DNA from 3 places in the Streptomyces sp. NPDC057302 genome. Region 2 is predicted to be linked to each of the others. Evidence: riboswitches for the same ligand, from Rfam matches in the RefSeq annotation. Region 2 holds a riboswitch; each other region holds the start of a gene.
What was found. A riboswitch is a leader RNA that binds a small molecule or an ion and turns the genes downstream of it on or off. The one in region 2 is predicted to bind S-adenosylmethionine.

Region 1 (3,239 bases), on a different contig from region 2:
GCTCTCGAAGGGCTACTACGGGGAGGACAACCAGATCCCCAAGCCCACCACCGAGGAGTACAAGGAGATCACGAGCGGCCACGGCCACCACTGATCTCCGGAGCCCTGAAGCTCCGTACCGCTAGGTCGCCACGGCGAGAGCCCCGTCCCATGCATCCAGTGCATGGACGGGGCTCTTTGCCGTGCCCGGAGCTGGATAAGGTGTTCCTGTCCTACGCCTAGACGAACCCAGGAGCGGCAGATGAGCGCTGTGACCCCCGCAGGAGGCAACACCGCGGCGGCCCGTTCCTGGCCCGGTGTACTGAACGGGCTGCTGGAGGGGCGCGACCAGAGCACCGAGGACACGGCCTGGGCCATGGACCGCATCATGCGCGGCGAGGCGACGGACGCGCAGATCGCGGGCTTCATGGTCGCGCTGCGGGCCAAGGGCGAGACCGTGGAGGAGATCCTCGGCCTGGTCCGCACGATGTACGAGCACGCCAATGTGATCGAGGTGCCGGGGGAGACCGTCGACATCGTCGGCACCGGCGGTGACGGCGCCAAGACCGTCAACATCTCCACGATGTCCGCCATCGTGGCCGCGGGCGCCGGCGCGAAGGTCGTCAAGCACGGCAACCGCGCCGCCTCCAGCGCCTCGGGAGCCTCCGACGTCCTGGAGAAGCTCGGGGTGAACCTGGAGCTGCCGCTGAACCGCGTGGTCGAGGTGGCCGAGGAAGCCGGCATCACCTTCTGCTTCGCGGTGAAGTTCCACCCGGCGCTGCGACACGCCGGTGCGGCACGCAGCCAGCTGGGGATCAGGACCGTCTTCAACGCCCTGGGTCCGCTCACCAACCCGGCCAAGGTGCGCGCCCAGGCGGTCGGCGTCGCCGACGCGCGGATGGCGCCGATCGTGGCCGGGGTCTTCGCCGAGCGCGGGCACTCCTCCCTGGTCTTCCGCGGCGACGACGGGCTGGACGAGCTGACGACCACGGCGACCTCGCGGGTCTGGATCGTGCGCGACGGCTCCGTGCGCGAGGAAGCCTTCGACCCCCGGGACGTCGGCATCGACCTGGTCCCCGTGGAGGCGCTGCGGGGCGCCGACGCCTCGTACAACGCCGAGGTGGCGCTGCGCCTCCTGGACGGCGAGAGCGGCCCCGTGCGGGACGCCGTGCTGCTGAACACGGCGGCGGCCCTGGTGGCCCTCTCGCCGGGCGAGGGGACCCTCGTGGAGCAGCTCGGCGCCGGTATCGCGAAGGCGGCGCAGGCCATCGACTCCGGGGCGGCCAAGAAGGCCCTGGAGCGCTGGGTGGCGGCGAGCAACAGCTGAATGTGGCGCACACCGCAGTCCGGATCCCGGACTGCGGTGGGCACCGAGAAGATCGTGTGGCAAGATGCTGCGCAGGTCATGAGTGACAGCGATTAGGCCCCGGCTCGCTGTCCGGCAACCCTCCGTCCGTGGCGGGGTGCCCCGGGTGAAGACCAGGCCGTACGCAGCAAGGCGTATGGCAAGCGCGGACCCCTGCGCACTCGATGAGTGGCGTACCCCTGGGGTCCTGGTCCTCAAGGGAGCAGTCTCGTGAGCAAGCGAATGCGATAGGGCTTCCCGGCCCCTATTCCGCACCTCTTCACCCCCTTTTCTTCTTCGTCACTGCCGCGCCGTACGGGCGCCGTCGCAGTGAACTCGCCTGCCTGCTTACGGGAGTTCGCCATGTCTGTCACCACCGCTGCCGCCGACCGATCCGTCTGTGCCGCCCCGCTGCCCGTCCTCGGCCGTGACGTCACCGTGCCGCTCGTCACCGGCGGCGAGGTGACCTACGCGGCGCTCGACTACGCGGCCAGCGCCCCGGCCCTGCAGCGGGTGTGGGACGACGTGGCCGCCTACGCGCCGTACTACGGCAGCGTGCACCGCGGCGCCGGGTACCTCTCGCAGCTCTCCACCGACCTCTTCGAGAACAGCCGCGTGACCGTCGCCGAGTTCCTCGGCTGCCGCGAGGACGACCAGGTCGTCTTCACCCGCTCGACCACCGACTCGCTGGGCCTGCTCGCCGCCGCCCTGCCGGCCGACTGCCAGGTCTTCGTCTTCGAGACCGAGCACCACGCCTCGCTCCTGCCGTGGCGCGACGCCCGCGTGACGTACCTGAACGCGCCGCGCACCGCCGAGCAGGCCGTCGCCACCCTGGAGCGCGCCCTCGCCGACCGCGACCCCTACGGGCCCGCCCTGGTGTGCGTGACCGGCGCATCGAACGTCACCGGTGAGCTGTGGCCGGTCAAGGAGCTCGCCGCCGCCGCCCACGCGCACGGTGCCCGCATCGTCCTGGACGCCGCGCAGCTCGCACCCCACCACCCGGTCTCCATCAGCGAGTTGGACGTCGACTGGGTCGCCTTCTCCGGCCACAAGCTGTACGCGCCCTTCGGCTCGGGCGTCCTCGCGGGCCGCTCCGACTGGCTGCGGGCGGCCGAGCCGTACCTCGCGGGCGGCGGCGCCTCGCGCAAGGTCGCGCGGCGTGCGGACGGCGGCGTGGACGTCGAGTGGCACGACACCGCCGCGCGGCACGAGGCCGGTTCGCCGAACGTCATCGGCGTCTACTCGATCGCCTCCGCCTGCAAGGCGCTGACCGAGGCGGGCTTCGACGAGCTCGTCGCCCGCGAGAACCAGCTCATCGCGAAGGTGCGCGAGGGCCTCGCCGAGGTGCCCGCAGTGAAGGTGCTCTCGCTCTTCGGGGACGACGCGCCGCGCGTGGGCGTCATCTCCTTCGTCGTGGAGGGCTGGAACAGCTCGCACTTCGCCGCCGCGCTCTCCGCCGAGTACGGCATCGGCGTACGCGACGGCCTCTTCTGCGCCCACCCGCTGGTGCGCACCCTGCTCGGCAGCGACCCGCAGACCCAGGGCGAGTGCGGCGCCCCCGAGGCCGCGCCCGGCGAGAAGTCGCTGAACGCGATCCGCGTGAGCTTCGGCGCGGGCACCCCGGACGAGCACGTGGAGCGTTTCGTGCGCGCCGTCAAGGAGCTCGTGGCGGACGGTGCGCGCTGGAACTACCGTACGGAGGACGGTCGTTGCGTGCCGGACACCAACGCCGCCTGAACCAAGGGCCGTCCCCTCAGGCGTGAGCCCAGGACGATCATCCGCAGGGCGCGCTCGGTGGCGTCGGTGAGGAACTCGGCGCCACGCCCGAGCGCCTCGGTGAGCGAGACCGGCGCGGGCAGGATCGCGCTGTAGGCGTCCACGCCCTCCGCGCGTACGTGGTGCGCGCCCCGGCCGA
Region 2 (3,239 bases):
TGTCCACCGCATGGGTCCGCGGCTCGAACCCCTGCTCGCCCCGTTCGAACTGGGTGATCTCGGGCCGTACGAGATGGCCGCGCGCGAGGCGCAGCTGCGCCGTCCGGTAGATCGCCGCGGCCATCCGCCCGAGCGCCTGCCCGTCCTGGTGGCGGTGCTTGCGCACGCCGACGTCGACCTGCGCGAGGGCGTCAAGGCCCACCGTGTGCAGTGCGTCGACCAGCAGGCCCAGCTCCACTCCGTAACCGACGGGGAACGGCAGCTGCTCCAGGAGGGACCTGCGCGCCGCGTACTCGCCGCCCAGCGGCTGCACGAACCCGGCCAGTTGGGGCCAGTGCATGTTCAGCAGCGGGCGCGCCATCAGCTCGGTGACCCGGCCGCCCTGACCTGCGGTTCCGTCCAGCGGGCGGTCGTACATCGCCTTCACGAGGTCCACGTCGGGCTCGGTCAGGAGCGGGCCCACGATCCCGGTGACGAAGTCCGCCGAGAACTCCCGCAGGTCCGCGTCGACGAACGCGACGATGTCACCGCCGGTCACCAGGAGCGAGCGCCACAGGACCTCGCCCTTGCCGGGCACGGCCGGAACGCGCGGCAGGATGTCGTCCCGGTGCACGACCCGCGCACCCGCGTCCCGCGCGACCTCGGCCGTGCGGTCACGGGAGCCGGAGTCGATCACCACGAGCTCGTCGACGAGGGCGGCCTTCTCGACCAGCTCGCGGCGGATCTCGGCGACGATCTCGCCGACCGTCTCCTCCTCGTCGAGCGCGGGCAGGACGACACTCACCGAGGCTCCCGAAGCCCGTTTGGCGGCGACGAGTGCGCTGAGCGGACGGTCGGCAACGGACCAGGAACGCCTGGTCAGCCAGCGCTCGGCCTCTTCCAGCACGGGTTGCTCCTCCTGTGTGTGGCCTACATGTGATCCATCTCGCGGTGCGGACGACTATCTCAAGGGTCCAGGCCGTCGGTTACAGTCTTGAACAACGCGGATGACCATCGCATGTCGGGGGTCATCGCGTAACAAATGCCCTGGGCCCCCAAAAGCCCGGCGCCATACCGCTCATCCAGAGGGGCAGAGGGATACGGCCCGTTGAAGCCCCGGCAACCATCCCGCCGACCGCGCACGCGAGGTCTCGGTGGGGAAGGTGCCAATTCCGTCTCGCGGTGAGATTCGCCGCGGGGAAGATGAGGAGAAAGGGCCTCGCCTCCATGGCTGCGCAGACTGTCGCAACGAACGAATCCACCCCCTCCACCACCTCCGGTTCCGTGGATCTCGGCCCCGCATCGGGCCTTTCCTGCCGCGAGTGCGGTGAGCTCTACGCGCTCGGCCCGATCTTCGCCTGCGAGGCCTGTTTCGGCCCGCTCGAAGTCGCGTACGACCTGCCGACCGGTGACCCCGAGGCGCTCCGGAAGCAGATCGAGTCCGGCCCCGACAACATCTGGCGTTACGCGCCCCTGCTGCCCGTCCCGGCGAACGTGGCCGAGAAGCCGAACATCAACCCCGGCTGGACCAAGCTCGTCAAGGCCGACAACCTCGCCCGTGAACTCGGTGTCGAGCAGGGCAAGTTGTTCGTCAAGGACGACTCCGGCAACCCGACCCACTCCTTCAAGGACCGGGTCGTCGCGCAGGCCATCGAGGCGGCGCGCGCCTTCGGCTTCACCACCCTCTCCTGCTCCTCCACCGGCAACCTCGCCGGCGCCGTGGGCGCGGCCGCCGCCCGTGCCGGCTTCCGCTCCTGCGTGTTCATCCCGCACGACCTGGAGCAGGGCAAGGTCGTCATGGCCGCGGTCTACGGCGGTGAGCTCGTCGGCATCGAGGGCAACTACGACGACGTGAACCGCTTCTGCTCCGAGCTCATCGGCGACCCGCTGGGCGAGGGCTGGGGCTTCGTCAACGTGAACCTGCGGCCGTACTACGGCGAGGGTTCCAAGACCCTCGCGTACGAGATCTGCGAGCAGCTCGGCTGGCAGCTGCCCGACCAGCTGGTCATCCCGATCGCGTCGGGCTCGCAGCTCACGAAGATCGACAAGGGTCTGAAGGAGCTCATCAAGCTGGGGCTCGTGGAGGACAAGCCGTACAAGATCTTCGGCGCGCAGGCCGAGGGCTGTTCGCCGGTGTCGACCGCCTTCAAGGCCGGGCACGACGTCGTGCGCCCGCAGAAGCCGGACACGATCGCCAAGTCCCTGGCCATCGGCAACCCGGCCGACGGGCCGTACGTCCTGGACATCGCGCGCCGGACGGGCGGTGCGGTGGAGGACGTGAACGACGAGCAGGTCGTCGACGCGATCAAGCTTCTGGCGCGGACCGAGGGCATCTTCGCGGAGACCGCCGGGGGTGTGACGGTGGGCGTCACCAAGAAGCTGATCGAGGCGGGGCTCATTGATCCCTCGCTCACCACGGTCGTGCTGAACACCGGTGACGGCCTCAAGACGCTTGACGCTGTCGCCGAGACCTCGCAGGCCACCGCGACCATCAAGCCGAGCCTTGACGCGTTTCGCTCCGCCGGTCTCGCCGGTTAGCCGCCGTAGGGTCTGAGCCTTCTTTCCGTCTGCGGACCGTCGTGGCTGGTCGCGCAGTTCCCCGCGCCCCTCAAGGGGCCCGCACAACCCGAGGTGAATCCATGAGCGTCAAGGTCCGCATCCCCACCATTCTCCGCACCTACACCGGCGGTCAGTCCGAGGTCGCCGCCGAGGGTGCGAATCTCTCCGAGGTCATCGCCGACCTGGAGAAGAACCACGCCGGTATCGCGGCCCGCGTCCTGGACGACCAGGGCAAGCTGCGGCGCTTCGTGAACGTGTACGTGAACGACGACGACGTCCGCTTCGAGCAGGGCCTGGAGACCGCGACGCCGGACGGCGCGGGGATCTCCATCATTCCTGCCGTCGCCGGTGGTTGATCCTTTAAGGAAATACCCTGCGTAATCCTTGTTGCCCCCTCCGCGAGAGAAGTGGAGGGGGCAATTCCATGTGGTTGAGCGCGGTACAGTTGGGAAGCGAGCTTCCCCGTTTGTGCCGAGCGCATATACGAAGTCGCCCTGAGGGCGACAAGAAGTAGCCAAAGTGAACTGCCCATTTGCCCTTCTCGCGGCATTTGCCTGGCCCGACTTGCCCTGAACTCCGGTAAAACCTCCGCTTATCACCGATCAGGCGTGCCCAGAATTCTCGTCCGATTGACCTGTTGCAGAGGGCAGTTGGACAGATACATTCAGCCGCGGTCGACGCGTTCCGGCGCACGCCTCCAC
Region 3 (3,239 bases), on a different contig from region 2:
CGGTCCGGCTCAGGCGGTGGCGGCGTAGCGGCTCGCGGGGCGCTGGAGGCCGAGGAGTCCGCGCAGGGTGTCGGCTTCGTACGCGTGCCGGAAGGCGTCGCGGCGCTGGAGTTCGGGCACGAGACCCCGGGTGATCGCCGGGAGGTCGTGGCCGACGACGGCGGGACGCAGCCGGAATCCGGACAGCCCGGCGCCGGCCAACTCCCGAAGCAGGTCGGCCAGTTGGGCGGGTGTTCCGGTGAACACCCGCGCGTCGCTGGTGTACGGCTGACCGGCGAGGGCGTCCAGACGCTCCCTGCGGGCTTCGGCGGCGCCCGGGTCGTCGTCGAGGAACACCACCAGGTCCCCGAAGAGATGCAGGGGCTCGTCGGCCCGCCCTGCGGCGTCCTGTTCCGCTCGCACCGCCGTGACGATGGCGTGTGCGTGCCCGGCGTCGCGCGGGGTGACGTATCCGATGTCGGCCGAGCGGCCGAGGAGCCGGAACGGGGCGTCGGTGGGCGTCTCGTGGGCGAGCGCGCTGACGAGAGGGCGGCCCTGCGGCGGCCGGGGCGTGATCGAAGGGCCCTTGACGCTGAAGTGCTTGCCCTCGAAGTCGATGTAGTGGAGCTTGTCGCGGTCGACGAAACGGCCGGTGGCGACGTCCCTGATCTCCGCGTCGTCCTCCCAGCTGTCCCAGAGCCTGCGCACGGCTTCGACGTGGTCGGCCGCCTCGTCGAAGAGGTCGAAGGTCAACTCCCGTACGTCCGGCCTGCCGAGGTCCTCGACGGAATCGAGGGCGGGAAGCGTGCGGCGTCCGAAGTGCGCGGCCTCGTTCCGACGCGCGGACACCTGCACCCGTACGCCTGCGCGGCCCTCACTGACGTAGTCGAGCGTGGCGATCGCCTTGGATATGTGGAAGGGCTCCGTGTGGGTGGCCACCACGGTCGGCACGAGGCCGATGTGGCTGGTCAGCGGGGCGACACGGGCGGCGATGAGGACGGCGTCGAGCCGCCCTCTGACCTGGTCCGTGCGTCCGTCGGGTTCGGTGAAGTGCGAGGACTGGAGTCCGAGCCCGTCCTCGATCGTCACGAAGTCGAGCAGACCGCGTTCGGCCTCGGTGACCAAGTCCGCCCAGTACTGAGCGGTGAGCAACTCCCGTGGGCGGGACGCCGGTTCGCGCCAGGCGGCCGGGTGCCAGCCCGCGCCGTCGAGCGCGACGGCGAGGTGCAGCGCGGTGGAAGGAGCGGGAGCGGGCAGGGCGGATGAAGGTGAAGGTGATGACGACACGACAGGAGTGCCTTCCTGATTCGACCGTACGAGTACACCGGCCCCTCGGCTCCGAGGGTGCGGCGGCGGGGTGACGGGTCAGGAACGACAGAGCGCGCCGGCGACGCGCTGGAGGTCGATGTGCGGCCGGGAGTACAGATGCACCTGGCGGCTCGGGGCGATCACCAGGACACGCGGGGCGGGCACCGAGAAGTGCTCGGTGGACGCCAGGCAGTGCGGGGCGGGCGCAAGGAAGTGCTGCGCGGGCACGGGCGGCACCAGTGGCACGTCCGTCACCTCCGCCCTTCCGGCCCGGCGGGCCCTGGGCCCCACCGGTCTCGCGCTTGCGGGGCCCGGACGGGCACCGCCTGGTCCTCACCTGGAGCACCCCGCCGCGTGGGAGGGTTGCCGGTCAGCAAGCCAGGGCTTGACGCTGACACTCGTAACCTGCTCGGGGACGTTACGTGAGGTCGTAGCCGTGCGCAATGCCCGTCGATCATGGGCGTACTCACATCGCCGTACGTGCCTCGTCGTCCGTCTCCGTCAGGGACAACCGCCGGGCCACTCCTTCTGTTCCGCTTCCCGGCCGCGACTTCCACGGCCTTCTTGACGGCGCCGGACAACCGGCCCAGACTTCCGGGGAAGGTCACGACGGTGAGCGCCCGCCCGGCAGAGTCCCTGCCCGAGCGGGTCATCGGCCCCGGACACAGCGGGCTTCAACGGGCTTCAACGGCAGGGCTGGTGGACATGTCCAGGGCGGTCGGTGAGCGGAACAGCACCCGGCGACCTTCGCTGTCCGTGCCCAGGCCCCGCCCCCGCGTCCTGACCAGACGGCTGCACATCGACCTGCTGCGTGTCTGCAGCGCATCGGTTCCAGCGGAGTGACATCCACGCACCAGATGTGACGTCCACGCAGGAGAGACGTCTCCCCCTCTCCCTCCGCTGTGCCACCGGCGCCCGCGCGCGGCCGGTGTCCCCTCACCCGTCTGGAGAGCCAGAGCCATGCCCGAGACCACGTCGCCCCGCTCCCGCCCCGCTTCCCCCAAGGATGCGCGCTCGCCTCGCGGTGTCTGTCCCGCGCCGATCCGCAGCCGCATCGGCGCCGACCTGGCGGGCGGCTTCTATCCGGCCCCTCACCGCTATCACTTGTATCTCTCGGCGGGATGTCCCCGTTCCCTGCGCGTCTCGATCACCCTCGATCTGCTCGGACTCAGGGACGCGGTCACGACGACGCTCCTGACACCGGACACGGCGACGGCTGCGTTCGACTCGCTCCACCGCTATTACGAGGCCACCGAGCACCACTTCGACGGCCCGCTGACCGTTCCCGCCCTGTGCGACCGGTGGAGCGGGCACGTCGTCAGCAATCACACGCCCGACATCCTGCGCGACCTCGCCTGCCGCCTGGCCGCGCACGGCAGCGGCCCGCTCACCCTCCTGCGCCCGCCGTCCCTGGCAGGACGGATCGACGCCTGGCACGAACGCCTCGCCGCGCCTTTCACCCCCACCACGCTGGCCCGGCTCGACCACCGCCTGGCCTCCCACTCGTACGTCGTGGGCGACGAACTCACCGCGGCGGACGTCCACTTGTGGGCGACGCTCACCCACCTACCCCCGAGCGAGACCGAGGCCACGCACCCCTACCCCCACGTCCGCGCCTACGTCCGCCGTCTGCGCGAACACCCGGCGTTCTCCGCCGACCACGGCACGGCGGACTGACGAGGAGGACGACCGGGGCGGGCCGCACGGACCACCGGCGGCCGCGGCGCGAGCACCGCGGCCGCCGCGACGTCACCAGATCCGGACGCGCTCCTCCCGGTCCAGCCAGAGCCCGTCGCCCTGCGCCGTCCCGAACGCCTCGTGGAACTCGTCCAGGTTGCGGACGATGTTGGCCCGGAACTCCGGCGGCGAGTGCGGGTCGATGGTGAGGTACTGCTGCTCCTGCTCCTTGCGGCGCTTGGTGCGCCAGCAGTAGGCCCAGTTCATGAAGAGCC

Region 1: it holds a riboswitch for S-adenosylmethionine, as region 2 does, so the genes downstream of both, ACFUPX_RS38955 (aminotransferase class V-fold PLP-dependent enzyme) here and thrC (threonine synthase) in region 2, are expected to answer to the same signal.
Region 3: it holds a riboswitch for S-adenosylmethionine, as region 2 does, so the genes downstream of both, ACFUPX_RS42140 (putative leader peptide) here and thrC (threonine synthase) in region 2, are expected to answer to the same signal.

What each region holds. Positions count from the first base shown of each region.
Region 1 is NZ_JBHUZJ010000096.1:14,186-17,424, reverse strand. It holds gene ACFUPX_RS38965 (cytochrome bc complex cytochrome b subunit) at 1-94, shown strand, start outside; gene trpD (anthranilate phosphoribosyltransferase) at 242-1,306, shown strand; SAM riboswitch class IV at 1,381-1,497, shown strand; gene ACFUPX_RS38955 (aminotransferase class V-fold PLP-dependent enzyme) at 1,688-3,061, shown strand; gene ACFUPX_RS38950 (glycerate kinase) at 3,013-3,239, opposite strand, start outside.
Region 2 is NZ_JBHUZJ010000018.1:78,588-81,826, reverse strand. It holds gene ACFUPX_RS16045 (glucosyl-3-phosphoglycerate synthase) at 1-886, opposite strand, end outside; SAM riboswitch class I at 1,055-1,189, shown strand; gene thrC (threonine synthase) at 1,207-2,517, shown strand; gene ACFUPX_RS16035 (MoaD/ThiS family protein) at 2,619-2,894, shown strand.
Region 3 is NZ_JBHUZJ010000127.1:6,972-10,210, forward strand. It holds gene ACFUPX_RS42135 (LLM class flavin-dependent oxidoreductase) at 10-1,266, opposite strand; gene ACFUPX_RS42140 (putative leader peptide) at 1,345-1,533, opposite strand; SAM riboswitch class IV at 1,581-1,693, opposite strand; gene ACFUPX_RS42145 (glutathione binding-like protein) at 2,248-2,964, shown strand; gene ACFUPX_RS42150 (M13 family metallopeptidase) at 3,037-3,239, opposite strand, start outside.